3 regions of the Albibacterium indicum genome follow, and region 1 is predicted to be linked to each of the others. Evidence: riboswitches for the same ligand, from Rfam matches in the RefSeq annotation. Region 1 holds a riboswitch; each other region holds the start of a gene.

Region 1 (4,515 bases):
TTTATAGCGCTATCGGGAGCAATGGTTTCACAATTGATAAAGCGTTCATTTCTCGAACTTACACCAGATTAAGCAATGTCGACCCTTAACAAGTGCACAAAATCAACGCGACCACAATGAAAAACAAAAATCACCTTCGGGTACCTTGGTAAGACCCTTGTAAAGGGTATTTAGCAATTAATAATCTATTAATTCCCTGTTGCTCTCGTATAAATCGACGAAAATAGGGATATATCAGCAAATAATTCAGTAAAAATTCCCCTATGAATCCGAACAAGGTCTTGAGAGAATTTAAATAAAATAAATAACTAGCTTAGACCGAACACCAGCTGTAACAAATCTTGCTTTGCTCGCTCTAATTGGAAAGAATGGATAATAAGGAAGCACTATTTCAGGAACTCTTCGAAAAAAACTCGGAAAGGATTTTCCATTTATGCTACGGATATACCGGAAGTAGTGATTTGGCTAATGATCTGATGCAGGAGACTTTTATCAAGGTATGGCAAAATCTGGATAGTTTTAGGAATCAGTCCCAAATATCGACCTGGATCTACCGGATCGCCATCAATACCTGTTTGTCGCACCTGCGTGTCGAAAAAAAGAAAATTGCCGATGAACTGAACGAACATATCATCCAGACGGTAGCTGATACGGTCTCTGAGAAAGAGGAACAGGTTGAACAATTGTATAAATGCATCGCTCAACTCGAAGAGAATGAAAGAATTATTATCACCATGGTGTTAGATGAAATACCTTATCCTGAAATAGCGGAAATTTCAGGTATATCCGAAGGAAACTTGCGTGTGAAAATACATCGCATCAAAGCGAAATTGACACAACTATATAATCGATATGAAAGATTTTGATGAGTTAAAGAAGCTGTGGAAAGTGCAGCAAACCGAGCCGGTTCATATTGAAGGTGTTTGCAAAAAAATTGCACAACAGAAACGTAAGTATGAAAATCGCTTACTGCTGCAAACAATTATTGTGGCATTGGCATTTGTAGCCATATTTTCCATTTGGATCACAGCTACATTTGTGACCTGGACCTCTCACCTGGCGATGATCATCGTTATCGCATGCCTTGTATTCTACTTGCGAATACAGATCGTCGACTACCTGCGTATTAACAAGTCGAGTTCACTCTTAAAAAAACCAAAAGAATTTATACAGGACCTGAGGGATTATAAAACATCCCGATTTAAATTAAATACAAAGACCTATCAAACCTATGTCATCTTAATCAGTGTTGCGCTCGGACTCTTTGCTTTTGAGATGTATTTTGTTCTACCCTTTTGGGAATTGCTCATCTACATCGCTGTCAGCATCATGTGGGTTATACTTTGTCAATTCGTATTTATGAAACACTATAATAACAAAGAATCGCAACGATTGCAGGAAATTATTGACAATTTGGAAAGGGTTTGCGAACAATTTTGAAAAAACTATTTTGCAAATCCAATAATGGATTGTATATTTGCAATGTGCCTTGTTAAAAGGACATGATCATTACTCTCTAAGAGTCTTGGTTTATAAAGAAGTGGCGAGAGACTGGCTCGATGAACCACTGGCAACCATCTGAAAGGAAAAGGTGCCAAATCCTGTCCCGAATTAACGGGAAAATATAAATTTATAAGACATGAAAACAAAGAACATTTCTACCCTACACATGCCAAGCCATTATGCGTTTCGGCTATACTCTGTAACCGTCGGATCTACCTACCGAATGTGCAGCCCATCTACTATTTTCCAAGGTTATTGTTGTTAATCTTTTTGGAACAATCGAAAGCGTTCTCTATATGTCAATTCGTATTGAGGGAACGTATACAAAACATCTAATACAATCATTTTTTAAAATTATTTACTGAAATTATTATATCATCATGGCAACAAACTCATTAAAATTCGAAACCTTACAAGTACACGCTGGACAAGAAGCGGACCCTACTACCGGAGCAAGAGCTGTTCCGATCTATCAGACAACTTCTTTTGTATTTGACAGTGCTGAACACGGTGCAAATCTGTTTGCTCTAAAGGAATTCGGAAATATATACACAAGGATTATGAACCCGACCAGCGACGTATTCGAAAAACGCATCGCGGCGTTGGAAGGTGGCGTAGCTGCATTGGCGGTTTCCTCGGGGATGGCAGCACAGTTGATTGCGATAACTAATATCGTAGAGAGTGGAGAGAACTTTGTAAGTAGCCCGAATCTTTACGGCGGGACATATAATCAATTTAAGGTGACTTTTAAACGCTTAGGTATTGAGGCTCGCTTTGCAGAAAACGATAAGCCGGAGAGCTTCGAAAATCAGATTAACGATAAAACGAAAGCAATATTTATTGAGACGATCGGGAATCCTAGCTTTAACATTCCTGATTTTGAAAAAATAGCTGAAATAGCGAAGAAACATGATCTACCACTTATTGTCGATAATACCTTCGGCGCCGGTGGCTACCTGTTTAGACCTATTGAGCACGGAGCAAACGTGGTGGTTCACGCTGCAACGAAGTGGATCGGTGGGCAAGGTAGCAGTATTGGCGGCGTGGTTGTAGACGCAGGTAACTACAACTGGGGTAATGGTAAATTCAAACAGTTCAGTGAGCCTTCGGAGGGTTACCACGGATTGGTGTTCAGCGACGTTTTTGGTGTAGATAGTAGCTTGGGCAATATTCAGTTTATCATCAGAGCACGGGTTGAAGGTCTTCGTGACCTGGGTACTGCCCTCTCTCCTTTTAACTCATTCTTGTTCATCCAAGGACTTGAAACGTTATCGCTTCGTGTTCAACGACATGTAGACAACGCATTGGACTTGGCAAAATGGCTGGAGGAGCACCCACAAGTGGAATCGGTTAGCTATCCGGGACTGCAAAGCCACCCTTCATATGCGAATGCAAAAAAATACTTAAAAAATGGCTTCGGGTCGGTGTTGAGCTTTGAAATCAAAGGTGGTAAAGAAAAAGCAACTGCTTTTATTGACAATTTGAAACTGACAAGCCACCTGGCAAACGTTGGTGATACAAAAACCTTAATTATACAACCTTCTGCGACGACGCATCAACAATTAAGCGATGAGGCTCAGTTGGCAGCAGGCGTTAAGCCGAACTCACTTCGCGTATCGGTTGGAATTGAACATATTGATGACATCAAAGCAGATTTTGAAGGTGCATTTTCAAAAATATGAAGACACACAAGTTTCAATATAAAAAAACCTTTAAACTAGAGAGTGGTAAGCGACTTCAAAACCTGGAGATCGCTTACACTACTTTCGGAACCCTAAACGCTCAGCGGGATAATATCGTTTGGGTATGTCATGCTCTGACGGCCAATGCCAATGTTTTTGAGTGGTGGCCGGGGTTGTTCGGCGATAAGGATTATTTCAATCCGGAGAAAGATTTCGTGATCTGCGCTAACATCATCGGATCGCCCTATGGCACTACGAACCCTTTGAGTATCAACCCAAAAACTAAGCAACCTTACTATCTGTCATTTCCTCAGTTTTCAACACGTGATTTGGCTAACGCACATAAACTCTTGGCAGACCATTTGAAAATAGATAAGGTATCACTGCTTATTGGTGGCTCCCTGGGTGGGCATCAGGCATTGGAGTGGTCAATTCTACAACCTGAGCGGATTGAAAGATTGATTCTTTTAGCAACCAACGCACAGCACTCGCCTTGGGGTATCGGCTTTAATGAAAGTCAGCGCCTGGCGATTGAAAGTGACCGAACTTTTTACGCAAATAAGCCCAATGGTGGTGCAAAAGGTTTGAAGACCGCCCGTTCCATCGCGCTTCTGTCGTATCGAAGCTATGAAACTTATGGTGTGACACAGATGGAAACGGACAATGAGCGGGTGGATGATTACCGTGCTTCATCTTATCAGAATTATCAGGGAGAAAAATTGGTAAAGCGCTTTAATGCTTACAGTTATTGGTTTTTAAGTAAAGCGATGGATTCACATAACGTAGGAAGAGGGCGAAAAGGAATTATTGAAGCACTCCAGGAAGTTAAAGCCAAAACGTTGGTGATCGGGATTAAGAGCGATGTATTGTTCCCACCTGAAGAGCAAAAATTCATTGCGGACAATGTTCCTTCGGCAGAATATGCTGAAATCGATTCCTTTTATGGACACGACGGTTTTCTGATTGAAACGAAAACTTTGGCTCAAATTATAGATAAATTTATTAGAAAGAACCCAATAAAATCAAAATACTCAGCAACGATTCATATTTAAATGGAAAAAAAATTACGATTAGGTATCTTCGGATTTGGAGTGGTAGGTCAAGGTCTTTATGATATCATCAAGACCAAACGACTTAATATTGAAGTTAAAAAATTTGTAATCAAGCATCCGGACAAAAAGAGGAGCCTCCCCGCAGAGCTTTTCCACACCGACCCGGATGAAATCTTAGAGGATACGGAAATTGATACAGTAATTGAACTGATTGATGATGCAGACGTAGCTTACAACATTGTTTCCAAGGCATTACGAAACGGGAAAAATGTAGTCTC
Region 2 (4,515 bases), 1.6 Mb from region 1:
CTGTTAATATCCTCGGATAGCGTCCTCGCAGCTCCCATGTATGGAAGAATGGAGTCCAATCTATATAAGGTTCGAGCTCTTCAAATGAAAAATTATTAAATACTTTTGTTCCAAAAAATGTCGGTTTTGGTGGCACGTAGTCCATCCAGTCCGTTTGGAACCTGTTTTTTCTTGCTTCTTCAATACTTACATAACGCTTGTCAGATCGTTTTTGTAAATGTGCTTCGCGTGTTTTCGTATAATCTTCATGAACAGTTTTGATATACTCATCTTTAGTGGCCGCATTCAGCAGATTGGTACAAACGCTTACACTTCTTGATGCGTCAAGTACGTGGACAGTTGGCCCAGAATAATTAGGGGCTATTTTTACGGCTGTATGAATCCGTGAGGTTGTTGCACCGCCGATAATAAGCGGGAGCTTCAACCCATTTCGATCAGCTTCTTTTCCGAAATTGGCCATTTCATCTAGTGACGGTGTGATGAGTCCGCTAAGTCCTATAATATCCGCATTCTGCGCAATCGCTTCATCGATTATTTTTTGTGCCGGTACCATGACTCCTAAGTCGATGACCTCAAAGTTATTGCAGGCAAGCACTACAGCCACGATGTTTTTGCCGATATCATGGACATCACCCTTAACGGTTGCCATCACAATCTTCCCTGCATTCTTCCTTTCGGATTGATCTTCGTTTTTTAGCTTCTCAGCTTCGATAAACGGAAGTAGATAAGCTACTGCTTTCTTCATTACCCGCGCAGATTTAACTACCTGGGGTAGGAACATCTTTCCGGAGCCAAATAAGTCACCAACGACATTCATCCCGTCCATTAGCGGCCCTTCAATAACTTCTAACGGTTTATCATATGCCAATCGTGCTTCTTCAACATCATTGTCCAGATAATCAATAATACCCTTTACCAAAGCATGAGATAGGCGTTCTTGTACGGTGCCTTTTCTCCATTCTTCTGATTTCTCAACCGTCTTCCCCTTGCTTTTAATAGTTTCGGCGAAGTCAACCATCCTTTCTGTTGCATCATCACGACGATTCAATAGAACGTCTTCGATGTGAACGAGAAGAGTCGGATCAATTTCTTCATAAACCTCCAGCATCCCTGCATTAACGATCCCCATGTCAAGACCAGCCTTTATCGCATGGTACAAGAAAGCTGAGTGCATCGCCTCGCGTACAACATTATTGCCACGGAAAGAGAATGAGATGTTACTTACACCGCCGCTGACATGTACGAGGGGAAGGTTTTCTTTTATCCATCGTGTTGCTTTGATAAAATCAACCGCATAATTGTTATGTTCTTCAAGACCCGTAGCAACGGTTAATATATTGGGATCAAAAATAATATCTTGGGGCGGGAAGTCAATGGATACCAATAATTTGTATGACCGCTCACAGATTTCTATCCGGCGCTCAAAAGAATCAGCTTGGCCTGTTTCATCGAAAGCCATGACGACGACGGCAGCGCCGTAATCCATGACTTCACGTGCATGCTGGAGAAACTCTTCCTCTCCCTCTTTTAGGGATATCGAATTAACGATACCTTTTCCTTGAAGACATTGTAATCCAGCACGAATAACCGACCATCGTGATGAATCGATCATGATCGGAAGCTTAGCAATGTCAGGTTCAGATGCTATCAAGTTGAGGAACTTGACCATCGCCTTTTCGGAGTCAAGCATTCCCTCGTCCATATTAACGTCAATGATTTGAGCACCACCTTCAACTTGCTGACGGGCAACGGCAAGCGCTTCTTCATATTTGTCATTTAAGATGAGTTTAGAGAACTTGGGCGAACCCGTAATATTGGTTCGTTCTCCAATGTTGATAAACAGACTTTCCGGTTGTACTGTCACAGCCTCTAAGCCACTAAGTCGTAAGTAGGCCTCAGGTTTTGGCGGTTTTCGAGGCTTCCCTTTACTGGCTCTTTCCAGAATGCAGGCTATGTGTTCGGGCGTGGTGCCACAACATCCTCCGACGATATTGACAAATCCATTTTGAATAAAATCATCTAAAAGGTGAGCCGTATCATGAGCTTGTTCATCGTATTCACCAAATTCATTGGGTAAACCTGCGTTTGGGTAGGCGGAAACAAAAAACGGAGCCTTTTGGGCGAGTTCCGCAATATGCGGTCTCATCTCTTTAGCGCCCAAGGCACAGTTTAGGCCAATACTCAAAGGATTGGCGTGACTTAAGGAATTCAGAAATGCTTCTACGGTCTGACCTGATAAGGTTCTCCCGCTAGCATCTGTGATGGTTCCTGAGATCATGATTTCCAGTTGATTATCACGATTTAACTTCCCGTTTTCATGGAGTTCTTTTTGATATTTTTTTATAGCATAGATAGCCGCTTTTGCGTTAAGCGTATCAAAAATGGTTTCGATAAGCAGTAGATCCGCACCTCCATCGACTAAGCCACGAACTTGTTCGTAGTAAGCATCCACTAGTCCGTTAAATGTGACTGCTCTGAAACCGGGATCATTTACATCAGGCGAAAGCGATGCTGTCCGGTTGGTAGGGCCGATCGCTCCGGCAACGAAACGAGGCTTGGATGGGTCTGTGGTTGTGAATTTTAATGCAGCTTCTTTTGCTATCCTGGCACCTTCGAAGTTTAGTTCGTAGACCAGTTCCTCCATCTGGTAGTCAGCCATCGATATCTTTTGAGAGCTGAATGTGTTTGTTTCGATAATATCGGCACCCACCCTTAAGTATTCTTCGTGAATCTGGGCGATTATCTGTGGCTGCGATATGTTTAACAGATCATTGTTCCCTTGCACATCACATGGATGTTCAGCAAATCTTTCTCCGCGAAACGACTTCTCATCCAATTTATGACGTTGAATCATCGTTCCCATCGCACCGTCAATAACTAAAATTCGTTTTTTTAACGCTTCTCTTATACTCATTTTCTGACAACAAAATCCTTAATATCAGTATTTTAAGGAAAGTAAAATAAAATGCTTTTTTATTAGAGGAAGAGCGGGAGAAGTTCCGCAGCTTATCTTTCCTGATATATCTAGAATCAGGTAGAATGTAGCACCTTGTAAGTACAGGTTGCCAAGACTTCTTCGGGTCTAATCCCTCCGTCTTTCTCTATAAGCAAGACAAAGGTGCTAATTATTTTTGATAATTTTCAATTTTAACGGAATACTATTTCGGTATCATTAACTAAATGCGGGTTTAGTTAAACAATTTTTGTTAATTTGGAAGCGTATTGAGTTAATTCCATTGAATGTTATGATAAAAGTATATCTAATACCTTTCTATATACTGTTTGCTGTTACCTTGGCAGCCTGTAATCAAACGGCTGATAACAAACAAGGGGAGAATAGTCAAGACAGCTCGCACGTTGGTCATGATCATACAGCTGTTGGGCATAACCACGATCAATGTGTTGCGGATGGAATGCCGTCTCGTGGAGCTGCTATTGCGAATGCTACACCAATTGTCCAAGGCATGGGATCCGATAATGCCAATATGGTTTACATCCAAGGCGGTACTTTTACAATGGGATCTAATGAGTTTGCGGATAGCAAGCCGCTTCATGAGGTACATGTCAATGGTTTTTGGATGGATGAACATGAAGTAACCAATAGACAATTTTCGCGCTTTGTGCAGGCAACGGGTTATCAGACAGTGGCAGAGCGACCACTCGACCCTAAAGATTTTCCCACAGTGCCACTCGATTTATTAGTTCCCGGCTCAGCTGTTTTTACCCCTCCGGCTAATCACCCCTCACTTAATGATTATACAAACTGGTGGAGCTATGTGGCAGGTGCCAGCTGGCGTCATCCCGAAGGACCTGGAAGTACACTTGAAGGGCGCGAAGATCATCCTGTCGTTCATATTGCATACGAAGATGCTGAGGCTTATGCAAAATGGGCAGGTAAGCGGTTGCCGACTGAAGCAGAATGGGAATTTGCAGCTCGGGCTATGAGGGAAAATGATAAATATTATTGGGGAAATACGATGAAACCCGGAGGGCAATGGGTAGCTAATATTTATCAGGGAAGCTTTCCAATGAAAGATACAGGCGAGGATGGTTTCGTTGGCACTGCACCTGTTAAGTCATTCCCAGCGAATGCCATTGGTATATACGATATGGATGGAAATGTTTGGGAATGGTGCTCAGATTTCTATCGGCCTGATTACTACGAAAACAGTCCAGCAAACAATCCGAAAGGGCCAAGCGATAGCTATGATCCTTCTGAACCCAATATGGTAAAAAGAGTTCAGCGTGGCGGATCATTCCTTTGTAATGATCAGTATTGCGAGCGTTACATTGCGGGTAGTAGAGGGAAAGGGGAGGTGAGTAGTGCAGGGAATAATTTGGGTTTTAGATGTGTAAGTGACGATCCTGCTCCGGAGCGACCTACTTCGGAGAAAAGCGGTGGGTGATTTTTGACTTGTTGGTGGGGTCATAACCCAAAACTTCTATATATTGTACATTGGGTTTAAAATAGGAACCTCCATCAATGCGGACGAAAATTCTTTTAAGGACAATTTC
Region 3 (4,515 bases), 650 kb from region 1:
CTGTTCACTTTATTTCAGCCAGAGAGCATGTTGGCGTTGAAGAGCTCAAAGAAAGCCTTTTGGAAACCGTGAATGTTAGCGGAATAGATACCAACGAAACCATCCTTACCAATATACGCCACGTCGAAGCTCTCAAAAGTACCGAGGCATCTTTAAATCGTGTATTGGAAAATATCGATAACCCCATCACATCAGACTTCCTTGCCATGGACATCAAGCAAGCACTGCATTATTTAGGTGAGATTGTAGGGGAGGTGACCACCGATGACTTGCTTGAAAACATCTTTTCGAAGTTCTGTATCGGCAAATAAACGAGAAACTATTTGTGACTGAATTTTAAGTAATGAAGAACCAGATTGAAATATATCAAGCCAAGGATGGTCAAACACAGATTGAAGTAACCTTTGAGAAAGATACTGTGTGGCTTAGCCAACAGCAGATGTCTGTATTGTTTAACCAGACTAAGCAGAATATAAGCTTACATATTAATAATTGTTTTAAAGAAGGGGAGTTGGCAAGGAATACAACTGTCAAGAAATCCTTGACAGTTCAAACGGAAGGAACTAGACAGGTGAAGCGTGCCATAGAGCATTATAATCTCGACGTAATTATTTCAGTTGGCTACCGTGTGAAATCCCAACAAGGTACCCAATTCCGTCAATGGGCAACCCAGCGATTAAAAGATTATCTTGTACAAGGCTATGTCATCAACGAAAAACGTTTAGCTCAGAAGCAGCAAGAGGTTCAGACTCTTAAAGATGGTATCCGTATATTGAGTCGTGCGATCGAGGGAAAAATAGGAGAGATTGAATTGGATTGGCTGGAGCATTTTGCCAAAGGATTGGAGTTGTTGGATGATTATGACCATGAGCAGTTGGATGGTAAGGGGTTGACCACACGTTCAGCTAATTACCCCGAATCAGCCGATTACGAAAAGATAATCGATACGATGAGAGTGGACTTTGATTCTGCAATCTTTGGTAAAGAGAAAGATGGTAGTTTTCAGAGTGCTATCGCGCAAATTTCAAAAGGATTCGGCGAAGAAGATTTCTATCCATCCATTGAGGAAAAGGCAGCCACGTTATTATATTTGATTGTCAAAAACCATGGTTTTGTCGATGGGAATAAACGGATAGCAGCAGCCTGTTTCCTGCTTTTCTTAGAGAAGAATGATTTGCTATATGCTCAAGACCAGAAGCCTATTATAAGCAACGAAGCCTTGGCCAGTCTTACTTTGTTTGTTGCTTCCAGTAAACCCGAAGAAATGGAAACCGTAAAGAAACTTATTATTAGTGTGCTCAATCGAAATCAGAAGTAATAAGCTGTACGCCATTTGTACACCTTTATCTTTGTAATTAATTGATTTATAGTGTGTTTTTACTTTTTGTATCGGAAAGTAGTTGCATATTACTGGATATAACTAGATATTAGTAAATAAATATAAAGCATTGAAGATGAATTATTTTCAATGCTTTATTGTTTGTAATGCATTAGTTTTGAAACGATGCATTTTTAATGGTTTTGTACGTGGTTTGTATTTTTTGATTTCGCCACGTACCCACAACCTTTCGGCAAATATAGTTGCCACAGATACATTTTTCATCTGTCAGTTCATATGGAAGATTAACGTATAGACTATTGGTAATAGGTGCATCGGGGAAATCTGCTTTTATTTTTTCTATCTGATCCCCTCTTTCATAGGCTATGATAATACGCTTAACGATTTGCTGATCAATGTATTTTAATGCGATGCTGTCGTAGGGATAATAAAAGTTTTCTTGTGCCATTTTGGATTATAATTCGAAAAATAAAAAAGGCGTGAAACTAAAATCATGTCCTTAACTGTGGTCTGCGACAACCAAACAACCAGACAGACTTAGCCCACGCCCATTATGAGGCACGGGCGTAAGTCTATCCTTTGGTGGTTGTTTAAGTGAAGGTCGCAGTTTCAGTTAAACCACAAGGATAGCTTACGCGATTTCGTTTAATAAATTATTAGTGTAAAGATAAGGAAAATTGAGTGATTTAATTGATATGTAGCAGTCAATCACTGTCAATTTTAGCGCGATTTTTGCTTCAAATAATTAATTTCTATCTTTAGGACATAATTCAATCATCAAGAGTACAATTATGTACACCAACCGAGTTTAACCAACCACGGTGGTCAATCGATGAGGGCTGTTCAGTCAAAATTTTGGTCACTCCCTTAGTCTTTATGATTGATACTATTTAATAATTTAAAGTATCAAAACAATGAAAAATTTAATTGAAAAATTTGAATCTGAATTAGCAACGCTATCAGATGAGCAATTAGTAGCGCGTTTTAATCGTGAGGTTGGTAATCGTGGATGGGTGAGCGCCCGTGCCTATTTTCTTGAGGCGTTAAGAAATCAGTTTGAAAATCGTGGAATAGATTATTCTTTTGTCAAGAATGAAAGTGGTGGTTTTAATCTTAATGCTAAAGTGATTCTTAGGGAGGGTAAATTAATTTTTTAGTTCTATTGAGCCGATTATTCCCTTTAATCGGCTCAAATTTTTGTTATATTTGAGTTGAATGTTTATTTAAATCGGCTCAATATGTATAATTGGCAATATAAAGACTGGCCTAATTTTAGGTTTACGCTTGAAAGTCTACAAACGATCTCCATTTCTTTTGCTGAAGAGTTGGGGGTGGTAAATGGTTTAATTACAGGTTTGAATGATGATTTGAAGCAGGAAACTATTATTGAGATTCTTATTTCTGAAGCAATTAAATCCTCTGAAATTGAAGGAGAATATATGAGCCGTATCGATATGATGTCCTCCATCAAACGTAATTTAGGTTTGCGATCAGATATTAAAGTTACGGATAAACGTGTAGCGGGTATGGCAAGATTAATGACCGAGGTTCGAGAGTCATACCTTAATGATTTGTCTCTTGACATGATTTTGAACTGGCATAAAATTTTGATGGAATCATTTTTGACGATAAATGCGGGACAATGGCGTGAGGGATCAGAACCTATGCAAGTTGTTTCTGGAGCTTATGGACGTGAAGTGGTGCATTATGAAGCGCCTCCTTCAGAAATTGTAGCTCAAGAAATGCAGACTTTTATACATTGGTTTAGTAATGATAATTTAAGTCATTTAGATAAGATCAGTAAAGCCATCGTCAAATCAGCTATCGTACATCTATATTTTGAAAGTATTCATCCTTTTGAGGATGGTAATGGTAGAATCGGTAGAGCATTAGCCGAATATACATTGTCACACACATTGCAAAGTCCAGTATTGTTGTCGATATCCAAAGTTATAGAAAAGGATAAGAATCAATACTATGACGCTTTGAAAGCTGCACAATCTACATTGGATATTACAGATTGGATCCTTTATTTCGGAAAGGTAATTTTAACAGCTCAAATAGAAGCAAAGCAGTTGGTTGAATTTACGGTGAAGAAGGTTAAGTATTTTGATAGTTTCAAGCAATTATTGAACGAAAGACAACAGAAAGTGATTAATCGCATGTTCGATGCTGGTGTTGAGGGTTTTCAAGGCGGCATGACTGCAAAAAAATATATGGCTATCGCTAAAACTTCTAAAGCTTCAGCAACGCGTGATTTACAACATTTGAATGAAATAGGTGCATTGCAAGTTTTAGGAGCAGGGCGTTCAGTTCGATATGAATTAGTTTTTTAAGTTTGAAAAAACCTGTTTATGATTAATCTGGTGAAAATAGACTTTGGCTTTAACGATTTGATTACTAATACATAAAGATAGTTATTAGTAAATAAAAACGGTTTATTACGGTTTCCCGTATTTGTAATTTGTTATTATTATTGATTTTTATTGATTACTATTCCTTAATATGATTATTTTAGACTACATTAATTTAATGTGCCTTTATAATATTATTTAATCAAATATTTGAATTTTAACATTTCCAATTAATTTCCATGATTGACTGTAAAGATAAAATAGTTAGTTTTCTTAATTTGATTCCACGCAACAGACTGATTATAAGTACTGATTTTTTTGATACGGAAAAGGTAAATTGGATGAATATAGGAAAATTATTAGCACACGAATTAGGTAATACGGATAAGAGTAAAATAGTTTTCAGAATTAATCAATTACTTGATGATGTTATTGTGAAAAACAAAATTCAACATAAGGAGTTCGGTGAAACAATTGCAATTGAAAATATCGGATTACTCCTTGAACCTGAATTGAAATTTAACGTAGAAAAATTTTTATCAGATTACTCTCAAAATAATACCTTGATTTTAAAATGGGAAGGAGAGATTGATACCAATCAACTTTACTTCTTAACAAAAAATGATAACCATAAAATAGACTTAAATAACATAAGCCACATCGTGATATGAAATACAATGAACTAATTAGTTTTGAACCCATAACTGAAGTTGTTAAGTTCAACAGAACTAATGAATCAGTATACCAGCAGAATCTTGTAAAAACATTTGTTTTTTCATCTACTTTCAAAGATATCCTAATTCCTTTAATGGTACGTAATCT

The links. Region 1 has a riboswitch for S-adenosylmethionine ahead of D3P12_RS11670 (O-acetylhomoserine aminocarboxypropyltransferase/cysteine synthase family protein). Riboswitches for the same ligand answer to the same signal wherever they lie in the genome.
Region 2: linked by a shared signal. The riboswitch ahead of metH (methionine synthase) and the one ahead of D3P12_RS11670 (O-acetylhomoserine aminocarboxypropyltransferase/cysteine synthase family protein) in region 1 are both predicted to bind S-adenosylmethionine.
Region 3: linked by a shared signal. The riboswitch ahead of D3P12_RS08975 (hypothetical protein) and the one ahead of D3P12_RS11670 (O-acetylhomoserine aminocarboxypropyltransferase/cysteine synthase family protein) in region 1 are both predicted to bind S-adenosylmethionine.

What each region holds. Positions count from the first base shown of each region.
Region 1 covers NZ_QRGB01000001.1:2,632,543-2,637,057, forward strand. The annotation lists gene D3P12_RS11660 (RNA polymerase sigma factor) at 369-866, shown strand; gene D3P12_RS11665 (hypothetical protein) at 853-1,440, shown strand; SAM riboswitch class I at 1,528-1,631, shown strand; gene D3P12_RS11670 (O-acetylhomoserine aminocarboxypropyltransferase/cysteine synthase family protein) at 1,884-3,185, shown strand; gene D3P12_RS11675 (homoserine O-acetyltransferase family protein) at 3,182-4,237, shown strand; gene D3P12_RS11680 (homoserine dehydrogenase) at 4,238-4,515, shown strand, end outside.
Region 2 covers NZ_QRGB01000001.1:1,040,697-1,045,211, forward strand. The annotation lists gene metH (methionine synthase) at 1-2,914, opposite strand, end outside; SAM riboswitch class I at 3,004-3,110, opposite strand; gene D3P12_RS04795 (formylglycine-generating enzyme family protein) at 3,246-4,406, shown strand; gene D3P12_RS04800 (DUF4833 domain-containing protein) at 4,381-4,515, opposite strand, start outside.
Region 3 covers NZ_QRGB01000001.1:1,987,359-1,991,873, forward strand. The annotation lists gene mnmE (tRNA uridine-5-carboxymethylaminomethyl(34) synthesis GTPase MnmE) at 1-311, shown strand, start outside; gene rhuM (RhuM family protein) at 344-1,318, shown strand; gene D3P12_RS08970 (hypothetical protein) at 1,491-1,787, opposite strand; SAM-I-IV-variant riboswitch at 2,109-2,204, shown strand; gene D3P12_RS08975 (hypothetical protein) at 2,254-2,496, shown strand; gene D3P12_RS08980 (Fic family protein) at 2,578-3,675, shown strand; gene D3P12_RS08985 (hypothetical protein) at 3,933-4,364, shown strand; gene D3P12_RS08990 (DUF6079 family protein) at 4,361-4,515, shown strand, end outside.